Regions from separate parts of the Dehalogenimonas sp. NIT-SK1 genome, predicted to be linked through region 1. Evidence: a T-box and tRNA genes for the amino acid it is inferred to sense, from the RefSeq annotation. Region 1 holds a T-box; the other regions hold tRNA genes.
What was found. A T-box is a leader RNA that pairs with one kind of tRNA and senses whether it is charged. The one in region 1 lies ahead of ileS (isoleucine--tRNA ligase), so its partner is inferred to be a tRNA-Ile.
Positions count from the first base shown of each region.

Region 1 (4,265 bases):
CCTGGGAATTTAAAACCGATCGCAAGATATGGGCTACCCCGATTATTAACGACGGCATATTGTATATCGGCTCCTTTGATAGTAAGTTTTATGCCCTGGATGCTGAAACCGGAAGTCAGATATGGCAGTTTGAGGCGGACGGCGTATTCAATGGAACCGCGGTAATATATGAAGACAACGTTATTGTCGGTTCTTTGGACCGGAACATGTACGCTCTGGACAAGGAAACCGGTGAACTGGCATGGAGTTTCCAGGCTGAACGCTGGTTCTGGACGCAGCCAGTTGTTCATGACGGCGTAATTTATGCTCCTAATACTGATAATAAAGTTTATGCGGTTGAAGCGTCCAGCGGCAATCTGGTGGCTGAATACGAATTAAACGCTCCGGTATCTTCTACCCCGGTTGCCGTGAACGGAAAAATAGTAGTTGCTGACCAGGGCGGCACCATTTTTATTATTGATCCCGCGGAAGGGACCAGCGAAATATTAACCGAACTTGAGGTTACAGTCAGGGCGCCATTGGCTGCCAGCGGTGATGTAGTTTATGTTCATTCACAAACTAATGAGGCGATTTACGCTCTAAACATAGTCACCGGCGCTCAGATATGGCTGCACACTGTTCAATAGAAGAGGTATTTGAGTGGATATTGGCGCAATATGGGACCTTATAATACTGAATCCGCTGATCAACGTCATGGTTTGGCTGTCCAGCATCTTGTTCAACAGTTTCGGGCTGACGGTGGTGGTATTGACTGCAGTAATATTTGCCGTAATGTACCCCCTTACCAGGAAGCAGATGCGGGCGGCCAAGGCAATGCAGGAACTTCAGCCAAAGATTCAGGAGCTGCAGAAAAAGTACGCTAAAGACAGGCAAAAGCTGGCCCAGGAACAGATGGCTTTGATGAAAGAGTCAGGCGCCTCCGCCTCCGGGTGCCTGGTGCCGATGCTTTTGCAGATGCCTATCTGGATTGCGCTTTACCAGTCCATTATCCGGGTGCTGGCGGTAACTCCGGAAGATTTTCTTAACCTGTCCGGGCGCCTTTATGACTGGCCGGTCCTGTTTCAATCATTGCCTTTGGACAGCCAGTTTCTCTGGGTTAACCTTGCGGTGCCGGATTATCTGTTGGCCTTCCTGGTGGGCGGCGTCATGTTCATTCAGCAGAAAATGACCACACCTTCCTCAAGTGATCCCAAAGTGGCGGCCCAGAGCAAGATGATGCTTTATATGATGCCGGGTATGTTCGTTTTTATATCCATAACTTTCCCGGCTGGTTTGGCCCTGTATTGGCTGACCTCCAGTATATTGCGCGTTATCATGCAGTTTTTTGCTACCGGTCCGGGTGAATTGAAGCCGATGATAGAGGGTCTGATGGCGCGTTTCGACCGGGATCGGGATATCAAAAAACGTATCAAGAAAAACGAAAAAGCTGATGCAAAGCCGGCGTCCAACGTCGTGGTGGAGCAGTCCGAGGAGATAGTAGATGGAACACCTGGAGATATACGGGCGGACGGTGGAAGAAGCGACAAGCCGCGCCCTGGAAAAACTAAAGGCAAGCAAGGACGAAATAGAGATCGACGTAATAAGCGAAGGTAGCAACGGTTTGTTTGGATTGGGAGCTGAAGAAGCCTGCATTCTGGCCAGGTTAAAAGAGGACAGGCAACCCAAAGCCGCGCTGTGCGCCGATGAGGCAGTAGCCCAGATAAAAGACATTATTGGCAATATCGTTGAGCGTATGGACTTTGACGCCGATGTTGAATATCTGCCTGATGCCATGATTACCGAAGAAGCCGAAAACGAATCGGGTTTGGTTTTTGACATATTGGGTGATGATCTTGGGCTTTTGATCGGGCGGCACGGTCAGACCCTGTCCAATTTTCAATATTTGGTAAGGATTTTAGCCGCGCAGCGTATAGGTGAATACCTGCCGATTCTGGTTGACGTCAATGGTTACCGACAGCGGCGGTTTAAATCCCTGGAAACACTGGCCCGTCGCACCGCAGAGCAGGTACGTACCAAAAAGATGCCTTTTTCACTTGACCCGATGTCCGCCTTTGAGCGTCGCATCATTCACCTGGTGCTGGCTAATGACCCCGTAGTCACTACGCAGAGCGTGGGCATGGGAGAAGAACGCAAGGTTGTTGTGGTTCCCCGGGAAGATTCCTGACCATCCGGGGCAATACTAGACATAAAGCAGGATGTTTGGTGAGAAGAAATGATTTGCCGATTCCGTCAGTCTTATGCTAATCTTACAACAAAGCTATGACGGAGAGGAGTAGCCGGGTTTAAGCCACAGCGAGTCCGGTACGGTGCGAGCGGACGGGATACAACCTGGTGAAAATCACTCCCGAGCTTCCAGGTGAACGAAGTGTTTTTCCAGTAACCGGGGACGGAGCCGACCGTTATAGCGGCAGGGCATGGTTGTGCCTGAAATGAGAGCCTTCATTTTTGTGAAGGAAACAGGGTGGTACCGCGGGTTATATTTTCCCGTCCCTCAGAGGACGGGATATTTTTATTATAAGGGGTTTGTTTAATGTTTGAGCCAGTATCCAGCCGTGTCAGTTTTCCCGAATTAGAAGAAAACATCCTAGGGGAATGGTCGCGGAAAGATGTTTTTAAACGCAGCATCGAGAATCGCCGGGGTGGTAAAAGATTCACTCTATATGAAGGGCCGCCTACGGCCAACGGCAAACCGGGGATACACCATGTGCTTTCCAGAGTATTTAAGGATATAATACCGCGTTATAAAGTCATGAAAGGGTATTATGCTCCCCGCATAGGCGGATGGGATACCCACGGACTGCCGGTAGAGCTGGAAGTCGAAAAAGAACTGGGCTTTAAGAGCAAAACAGATATAGAACAGTTTGGAATTGCCGAATTTAACCGTAAATGCCGGGAATCGGTGTTCCGTTATGTGAATGACTGGAATACGCTGACGGAGCGGATCGGTTACTGGGTTGACCTGGATGATGCCTATGTAACCATGAACAATGATTACATAGAAAGCGGATGGTGGGTGGTAAAGCGGTTGTGGGACAAGGGATTGGTTTACCAGGGACATAAAGTTACCCCGCACTGTCCCCGTTGCGGCACCTCTCTGTCATCTCATGAGGTCGCTTTGGGGTACGAAGAAAATACCAAAGACCCCTCCGTATACGTGAAATTCCAGGTTGAGCCGTCATCAATAACCGGCGATTTGCGGCAGTTCCAGGATAAGCCTGTCAGCCTGCTGGCATGGACAACCACTCCCTGGACGCTGCCGGCAAATACGGCACTGGCGGTATCTGATTCGGCTGAATATGCCGTACTGGACCTGGGTGAAGAGTATTTGGTACTGGCTGAGGCTCTGCTCCACTGCAACGGCTTGGGGGATGAAACCAAAGCCGGTTCTATATCCGGCGCCAGCTTGGAAGGGCTGCGTTACCGGCCGCTCTACAATCCATTTGAGTTTGGAGTGCCGGTCAGCCGGTTGCAGAAAGGGGAGCTTAAAGCTGTCGCTCAAGAGGAATTGTTTTTTCCGGTAATCGCGGCGGATTATGTTTCCATGGACGACGGTACCGGGATTGTTCATACCGCACCGGCTTACGGCGAGGTGGATTACGGTTCCGGCCAGAAGCATGGCCTGTATTTTATTCACCACGTTGACCTGCAGGGAAAAGTGACCGGTAATTACCCGGGAGCCGGTAAGTTTGTCAAGCAGGCTGACACGATGATTATTAAGGATCTTGAACAAAGAAATCTGATGTTCAAGAGTGAACAAATCTATCATACCTATCCTTTTTGCTGGCGCTGTGCTACACCACTGCTGTATTTCGCCAAGCAAAGCTGGTATATCCGTACTACCGCGTGCCGCGAATCGCTGATAGAGGGCAACGAGGCAATCAACTGGTATCCCGGCCATATTAAAAACGGGCGCTTCGGCGACTGGTTAAAAAACAATGTTGACTGGGCTTTTTCCCGTGAAAGGTACTGGGGCACACCGGTACCTGTCTGGCGCTGCCGTGAATGCGCCCAGACCGAATGCGTTGGCGGCTTGGAAGAATTAAAAAATAAATCCGGATTTTCCGGGTTAACCGACCCGCTCGACCTCCACCGTCCCTATGTTGACCAAGCTGTTTATGATTGTTCCGAATGCGGCGGAAAAATGCAGCGTGTTGCCGATGTCATTGACTGCTGGTTTGATTCCGGGGCCATGCCGGTGGCTCAATATCATTACCCCTTTGAAAGCGGCAGTTCCGCTATTTTTGAAGACGGACGTTTTCCGGCGG
Region 1 covers NZ_AP042352.1:806,045-810,309, forward strand. Annotated here, with positions in the region: gene ACZ48S_RS04225 (PQQ-binding-like beta-propeller repeat protein) at 1-626, shown strand, start outside; gene ACZ48S_RS04230 (YidC/Oxa1 family membrane protein insertase) at 640-1,593, shown strand; gene jag (RNA-binding cell elongation regulator Jag/EloR) at 1,511-2,164, shown strand; T-box leader at 2,251-2,495, shown strand; gene ileS (isoleucine--tRNA ligase) at 2,531-4,265, shown strand, end outside.

Region 2 (4,265 bases), 170 kb from region 1:
CAGAATGGTACTATCAAGTTCGCGTAGCTCTTCTTCTAGAAGGCTGAGTTTTTCTCGTATCGAGCGACCTTTTTCCGGGTCCGATGGACGATGTTTAGCCAACTCTTTTCTTTGTCTTCTTAGTTCGTCCAATTCCTGGGTTTTTGAACGCCGTAAAATGTCATTTTCCAGTATCTCTTCAATCGGGGCGGATGATTGACGGCTTGCCATGTATTCTTTAACCTTATCCGGTTCTTCACGAAGCAATTTTAGGTCTATCATAATTATTTACTCCTTTTCCTTAAGTGTCGGAAAGAGGATAACTTCTCTTATGGAATTGTTGTCGGTAAGTAACATAACCAATCGGTCTATGCCTACCCCTAAACCACCCGTCGGAGGCATACCATATTCAAGGGCGGTAATAAAATCTTCATCCATTGTTTCAGTATCATCGCTCTGTTTAACGTGCCCGCTCTGTTCTAATTGTTTAGAGAAGCGTCGTTCCTGTTCCATGGGATCATTAAGTTCCGAAAACGCATTTGCAATTTCCATGCAATCAACGAAAGCTTCAAAGCGCTCAACGATTTTGGGTTCTTCCGGTTTTGTTTTTGCCAAGGGGGACATTTCTAACGGGTAATCAATCAGAAAACATGGTTGAATAAGATAAGGTTCTACATAATGTGATAATAATTCATCAATAATCTTGCCCTTGTCTTTAGATAAATCAACATCCAATCCAAGTTCCTTGATTCGTTTTTTCAGTGAATCTGAACTGTGGTGTTTTACAAAATCCACGCCGGTTTTTTCAAGCAGAATAGTTTTCAAATCCAACCTTGGCCATGGTGGCGAAAAATCCAGTTTCACATTATTACGGACAACAGTATATGTGCCGGTGAGTTCTTTAACGATATGGGATATCATAGTTTCAACTAAAGTCATCATGTCGTTGTAGTCAGCATAGGCTTGGTAGCATTCAAGCATGGTAAATTCTGGGTTGTGCTTATGTGATATACCTTCATTTCGGAATATGCGACCTATTTCATATACGCCATCGAAACCACCAACAATAAGACGCTTGAGATGAAGCTCGAGGGCTATACGCAGATACATATCTTGCTGCAGTGAATTATGATGGGTGATAAACGGTCGGGCAGCAGCCCCGCAAGCCAATGATTGAAGCACAGGCGTTTCTACTTCAGTAAATCCTTTTGAGTCAAGAAATCGCCTGATATTTGTTATTATCTGAGCCCTTTTCCGAAAATTAGCTTTTAATTCCGGATTAGATATTAAATCAAGATATCTTTGCCGATGACGTTTTTCAATATCTTGAAGTCCATGCCATTTTTCGGGCAATGGTTGTAATGATTTATTTAAAACAGTTAAGGTCTGCACATTAACAGAGGCTTCTCCGGTCCGAGTACGTATTAATGTACCCTTTGCTCCGATTATGTCACCAATGTCTAAGAGATTTATAATTTTATTGCTGGATTCAACAAGATTGGCTTTGCTGCAGAATAATTGGATTTTTCCACCATCATCCCTGATGTCCAAGAAACTCAATTTACCCATGCCACGACGTGATATAATCCGACCGCCTAATGTAACTTCTGGAGGTTTAACGTTGTTTTGTTCGGCATTTTCTAGCAGAGTAACCGCTTGTTTATTAGTATGACTCCGCTGGAAACGGGGAGGGTATGGATCTATCCCCAATTCTTTAAGTCGGTTTAATTTCTCTAAGCGGTCATCGGTAATTCGGTCGAATCGTGAAGTCATATTACTCTCTCAATGTTTTGGGTCCGTTGTGAATTCTCACAATTATAGTTTATAGGATTATTCATGGCAAAGTTATGATATTGTTCTGCTTGCCGTAGAAGTTCTATTAGTGCTACAATTTAATCGTATTATTCGTATCAGAGGGAGTAAGCACCATGCCTATCTATGAGTATATTTGTCCTCAGTGCCGTCAAACTTTTGAATTAAGAAGACCTTTCAGCGAATGTGATGCAGTAACTCTATGTGAAAAATGCAATGTCGAGTGTGACCGCATCATATCAGCCTTTTCACATGTAACCGCCACTCCTCCTGACCATTATCTTCATGCTAAGGACAAAGCAGCTGAAAAGATGTGGTTGTCTGAGCGCAAAATGGAAGAACAAAAAATTAAAGACCCTGACCCTCTCGCACGTTGGAGACAAGAGCGACAAGAGGCATGTGGCAGAGGCCCCGAAGCCTGGGTGGAATGGGCAAAAGAAGAAATGGCCAGAAAAGAAAAAGAGGCTGATGAACAGAGAACTAAAGAGACCGCGGAACAAGATTACGCTAAATGGGCCTTAAAATCTACAAGTGTTGATCCCAAGGAGAAGGAACGTTATTTAGCTCTTAAAGAATTGGAAAAGATAGAAGCCGAGGAACAGGCACAGAAAGAGAAGATGAAATGGAATCCTCTGACTGAAGCTTGGGAAGAAGATAAAGCCGAATTTGATTATCCGCCCGTATTCAAGCCTCGTGGCGAGAAGAAAGGAAGCCGCTTCGAAAAGAAGAAGAAAACTGGATTGGATGAAGAAGAAGGGATTCCTGAGAACGAGCAGTACTTGTAGCGTGCCAACTGGGCTCGTAGCTCAGTGGCAGAGCGGGCGGCTCATAACCGCTTGGTCGCAGGTTCGAAACCTGCCGAGCCCACCATAAATAAGTTTGTATTGAATAGCGGAAGCGTCTTAAAGATGCTTCCGCTAATTACTCCCATTTTTCGCTAGTTTCCAAATTATTTTTTCAAGTTTATCTGTCCAAGTAAAATCAGATTCTGTATAGGGTATCCAGATTTTATTATTGGAAGCTCTCACAGTTCGGTCAGCCGACAATATCGCATTAATGTCAATGCTTCTATTTTCTTTATTAAAGCTAATTACTATTTGGTTTTCCTGCAATATAATTCTATGTATCTCTGTTGATTTACATAGTAGCTTTAGCCTAATTATATATAAAAGATTGCTAACTTCAACAGGAAATATACCAAACCGATCTTTTATTTCCAACTCCATATCGTTGAGTTCCTGCTTCTCCTGCAGGTTGTTTAGGCGTCGGTATAGATCAATGCGAGCGTTTATACTGCTTATGAAGGTATCAGGGACAAATGCTGATAGGGGCAAGTCGATAATGGGTATATGGTCTCCTGTTGTTGTGTAATCACGGTCAGATTGATAGGAACCCTTTCTGGATTTCAGATCTGATACGGCTTCTCTCAAAAGACTGGAATAAAGATTGAAACCAACTGCTGTTATATGGCCGCTTTGTTTGGTTCCTAATAAAGTGCCAGCTCCGCGAATTTCAAGGTCCCTCATGGCAATTTCATAGCCTGCCCCAAGTTCCCCCGCTTCAAAAATTGTACGCAGGCGCTGTTCAGCATCACGCGTTAATTGCTTGCTCTTTTCGTAAATAAAGTACGCATAAGCAAGATTGACTCCACGGCCCACTCGACCTCTAAGTTGGTATAATTGCGTTAAGCCAAATCTGTCTGCATCATTTACAATTAGAGTATTGGCATTGGGGACATCAAGTCCACTTTCAATAATAGTTGTACAAACGAGAACAACTATTTTACCTTCTGTGAAGTCAGCCATGGCATTTTCCAATTCTTCTTCAGGCATTTGGCCATGGGCTACGATAAATGATGCTTCTTGTACTAGGTTTTGCAGTTTCTCAGCAATTGATTTAATACTTCTAACCTGGTTATGGACAAAATATACTTGTCCATCGCGTTCAAATTCACGCAATATGGCTTCACGTATGAGTTGTTCGTTGTATGCAGTAACAAACGTTTTGATTGGCAGCCTTTCGCCGGGTGGGGTAGAAATCACGCTCATGTCTCTTACCCCTGTGAGTGAAAAATACAATGTCCTGGGAATAGGGGTGGCTGATAGAGTTAGAACATCAATATTTTTACTCATGTTTTTGATGAGTTCTTTGTGCATCACTCCAAATCTTTGTTCCTCATCTATAATAAGCAAGCCGAGATTTAAAAATTTGACGTCTTTTTGGATTAAACGATGCGTACCTATAATAATATCTATAGAGTTGGTTTTTAAAGCTTTTAAAATATTTTGCTGTTCATTGTGATTGCGAAACCGGGAGATGACCTCAACTTCTATGGGGAATGCGGCTAATCTTTTTTTAAAGGTCGAATAATGTTGTTGTGCTAAAATAGTTGTGGGTACTAGAATCGCTACCTGTTTGCCGTCCATTACTGCCTTAAAAGCCGCACGCAAAGCTACTTCAGTCTTACCATAGCC
Region 2 covers NZ_AP042352.1:977,980-982,244, reverse strand. Annotated here, with positions in the region: gene serS (serine--tRNA ligase) at 1-261, opposite strand, end outside; gene lysS (lysine--tRNA ligase) at 268-1,752, opposite strand; gene ACZ48S_RS05115 (FmdB family zinc ribbon protein) at 1,908-2,576, shown strand; tRNA gene ACZ48S_RS05110 (tRNA-Ile) at 2,587-2,661, shown strand; gene mfd (transcription-repair coupling factor) at 2,709-4,265, opposite strand, start outside.
Region 2: it encodes a tRNA-Ile, which carries the amino acid that the T-box ahead of ileS (isoleucine--tRNA ligase) is inferred to sense. The anticodon was not compared.

Region 3 (4,265 bases), 460 kb from region 1:
CATCACCGACATGATCGCCATAATCGGGCGTGACCGCCGGATTATCAAAGTCAACAAAGCCTTTGCCGAGGCCTTCGGCCGGGAACCCAAAGACCTGGTGGGCGTTTTATGTCATGAAGTTGTCCATAACCTGCTTGATCCTCACCCGCAGTGCACTTTTGACCAGGTTGTGACCGAAAACCAGACCTGCAGCCACGAAATATTCGAACCCACCCTGCGGAAACATCTTGAGTGCGCCCTGTCGCCCCTATTTGATGACCAGGGTGATATCATCGGGGCTGTCCATATATTCAAGGATATTACCCAGCGCAAGAAGATGGAAGAAGAGCAGGAACACCTGCGGGACAAGGCTGAGGTAGCGGCCCGGCTGGCTACAGTAGGAGAAATGGCCGCAGGAATCGCCCATGAAATCAACAATCCGCTGACCGGCGTCATCGGCTTTTCTCAGTTGCTGTATGAACAGGACCTGCCGTCGGATGTAAAAGAACAGGTCGGCATTATCAATGACGGCAGCATCAGGATCAAGGAAATAGTATCCCGCATGCTGTCTTTCGCCCGCCAGACCAAGCCCTTTCGGACCAGGCTGGACGTTCATGAAGTTATCAACGCCACCCTGGAATTCCGGCAGTATGTGTTAGAAACAAACAGCATCAAGGTGAAAAAAGAGTTTGCCGCCGGTCTGCCGTGGATAACCGCCGACCCAGGACAGCTGCAGCAGGTATTCATGAACCTGCTGGTCAATGCTGAGCACGCCATGAAAAAGGCTCACGGACGGGGCACTCTGACTATATCCACCAAACAAGAGAACGGCTTTATTCTCATCTCATTCAAAGATGACGGACATGGCCTTTCTCCGGATGCCCTATCCAAGTTATACAACCCGTTCTTTACCACCAAGGAACCGGGTGAAGGCACCGGCCTGGGTCTTTCCATTTCCCGCACCATCATCATGGAGCATGGCGGAACTATCGAAGCCAAAAGTGAACCTGATAACGGCGCGGAGTTTATCGTCAAGCTGCCGCTTGATGAAAACTAATAACGATTCTTTACAACCATCAAGGTTGAATTTTCTGTCGTTCAGGGCATATTGATCAAAAAAGTGGATTCTTAAAACAGCGGGCCTAGAAAATACGCCGCGAAAGCTCCGGCAATAGCTACCACCGACGCGGCGGACAGGAAACCTTTTCGCTTTTCCACTTCCCTTTTTCGCCAGTAGATTAAAGCCAATATCAGATTGACTATAACGAACAAAGCAGTGGCGTAAGCGAGATAAAGGGAAAATACCATGCCATGAAAATTGCCCAATTCTAAAGAAGCATCAAACACCGCCAGCGCCGCAGCAATAATTGCCAGGGCGAGCAGATTATACAGTAGTATCTTGTTCCTTTTAACCGACATGGAAAACTCCATAGTTGGTATTATGCAATAATTTTTTCAAAAACGCGGTTCTAAAATGAAGTTAAGGAAGGATAATTAATTAAAGGAATAAATGCGAAAACGAAAAGAGATTCTTCTATGTTAGATGGTGGGCCATCCTGGTCTCGAACCAGGGACCTCGGTCTTATCAGGACCGCGCTCTAACCAACTGAGCTAATGGCCCGGGGGATGGAAACGAACGAAGGTTATTCTAACCCAGTGAAGCCTCTAAAATCAAGCGGCGTGACATTACTGCCACGCCGTTTTTTTTGTTCATAAAAAGTTTCACCTTAACCTCTGAATAGCGGAAGGAAAGGTCTACCAATAAAGACTCCGGCTTGCGCCGAAGATCGACCTAGGAGTGGAGAACCGAAGCTCTCAATCTCCTTAGAAAGGAGGTGATCCAGCCGCAGCTTCCGCTACGGCTACCTTGTTACGACTTCGTCCCAATCATCAGTCCCACCTTGGGCGACTGCCTCCCTTGCGGGTTAGCCTATCGACTTCAGGTGTTACCAACTTTCATGACGTGACGGGCGGTGTGTACAAGGCCCGAGAACGTATTCAACGCGCTATGCTGACACGCGTTTACTAGCAACTCCGACTTCATGCAGGCGAGTTTCAGCCTGCAATCCGAACTGAGGACGGTTTTGGGGATTAGCTCCCGGTCACCCGGTGGCAACCCATTGTACCGCCCATTGTAGCGTGTGTGTAGCCCAGGGCATAAAGGCCATGCTGACTTGACGTCATCCCCACCTTCCTCCCCGTTTTGCGAGGCAGTATCGCTAGAGAATATAACTAGCAATAAGGGTTGCGCTCGTTGCAGGACTTAACCATACACCTCACGGCACGAGCTGACGACAGCCATGCAGCACCTGTGATAGCTCCTGACTTGACAGGTGGATCCCCTTTCGGTTCACTACTTCTAACATGTCAAGCCCTGGTGAGGTTCTTCGTGTAGCATCGAATTAAACCACACGCTCCGCTGCTTGTGCGGGCCCCCGTCAATTCCTTTGAGTTTTAGTCTTGCGACCGTACTCCCCAGGCGGGATACTTAAAGCGTTAGCTTCGGCACAGAGAGGGTCGATACTCCCTATACCTAGTATCCAGTGTTTAGGGCGTGGACTACCAGGGTATCTAATCCTGTTCGCTCCCCACGCTTTCGGGCCTCAGTGTCAGTTTTGGCCTAGAAAACCGCCTTCGCCTCTGGTGTTCCTCCCGATATCTACGCATTTCACCACTACACCGGGAATTCCGTTTTCTCCTGCCATACTCAAGTCCAACAGTATCGGATGACCGCTCCCAGTTGAGCCGGGAGATTTCACATCCGACTTGAAAGACCACCTACGCCCACTTTACGCCCAATAAATCCGGATAACGCTCGCCTCCTACGTATTACCGCGGCTGCTGGCACGTAGTTAGCCGAGACTTATTCCTCAGGTACCGTCATTATTCTTCCCTGAGAAAAGAGGTTTACAACCCGAAGGCCGTCATCCCTCACGCGGCGTCGCTGGGTCAGGCTTTCGCCCATTGCCCAAGATTCCTTGCTGCTGCCTCCCGTAGGAGTCTGGACCGTGTCTCAGTTCCAGTGTGGCTGACCATCCTCTCAGACCAGCTACCGATCATAGCCTTGGTAGGCCGTTACCCCACCAACAAGCTAATCGGAGACAAGCCCCTCCTCAAGCGTCTTGCGACTTTAGTGATCCTCCTTGTGAAAGAGCACCACATGCGGTATTAGCACTCCTTTCGGAGTGTTATCCCCCACTTAAGGGCAGGTTACTTATCTATTACTCACCCGTCTGCCACTATCCTTCTTGCGAAGGACCGTTCGACTTGCATGCATAAGGCGCGCCGCTAGCGTTCATCCTGAGCCAGGATCAAACTCTCCAAGCTATTTAAAAAAAGAATTTACGCTGCAATAAAATTGGCTTATTTTTCCTTCCGCTATTCAGTTGTTAAGGTGCCTCGTCAATCGCTGACGAATAGAGATAATATCACAGCCGACAATAGCGTGTCAAGGCTTGGGGTGCGGATGCGGCCGATTTCTCAATCGTAAACAAGCGGAAACAGCAGCTCAGTAAATATATATTTTAAGTTTTTTTAATTTCCGCGGCCGCTATTTCAGACCCCTGGATTCAGCGTCATTGGACAGAATCTCCATGATTTCATCATCGGAAACCATGTCTTCCAGCACTGCCCCGGCCAGTTCCGCCATCGCCTCATCACCGCTATCCGCCAACTCCCGCAAATGACGTTCTGCTTCAGCTCCGCCGATTTTACCCAGCGCGTTGACCGAGGCCAACCGTATCTGGGCGTCAGCGTCCCGGGTCAGGCTTATAAGCTGCGGCACCGCTGATTCATCTTCAAACTCACCGCAGGCGAAAATGGCCTGGTGACGGACTTCCGGGATATCACTGGACAGTTCATCCAGCAGCATATCCAGCCACCGGGGGTCCAGGTTGCGTCCGGCGGCGCAGATGGCGCTGGCGCGCATATCGGGATCACCGGAATCATAAGCTTCGGCCACAGCTTCAGCCACTGCCGGTTCGGACAAGTAAGACACGGATTCCAGTGCCCGGCGGCGTACTTCATCGGGCTCTCCGGCGTCATTGTAAACTTCCAGCAGTTTTTCCAGCAGCAGACCGCGTATTTCCTCGCTGAGTTTTTCGTGTTCAGCCAGCAGCGCGAACTTGCCCAGCGTTTCAGCGGCCGCGGCCCGCACCCCTTCATCGGGGTCAGATTCCATAATGGGTATCATTAGCCGTATCATTGACGGGTCTTCAGCCTCCCACAAGCCCTTTACAGCGCCGCTGCGCACCGCCGCCAGGTTGTCCGATGACATGCGACGGTAA
Region 3 covers NZ_AP042352.1:1,266,212-1,270,476, forward strand. Annotated here, with positions in the region: gene ACZ48S_RS06560 (two-component system sensor histidine kinase NtrB) at 1-1,036, shown strand, start outside; gene ACZ48S_RS06565 (hypothetical protein) at 1,108-1,398, opposite strand; tRNA gene ACZ48S_RS06570 (tRNA-Ile) at 1,524-1,600, opposite strand; rRNA gene ACZ48S_RS06575 (16S ribosomal RNA) at 1,808-3,306, opposite strand; gene ACZ48S_RS06580 (HEAT repeat domain-containing protein) at 3,530-4,265, opposite strand, start outside.
Region 3: it encodes a tRNA-Ile, which carries the amino acid that the T-box ahead of ileS (isoleucine--tRNA ligase) is inferred to sense. The anticodon was not compared.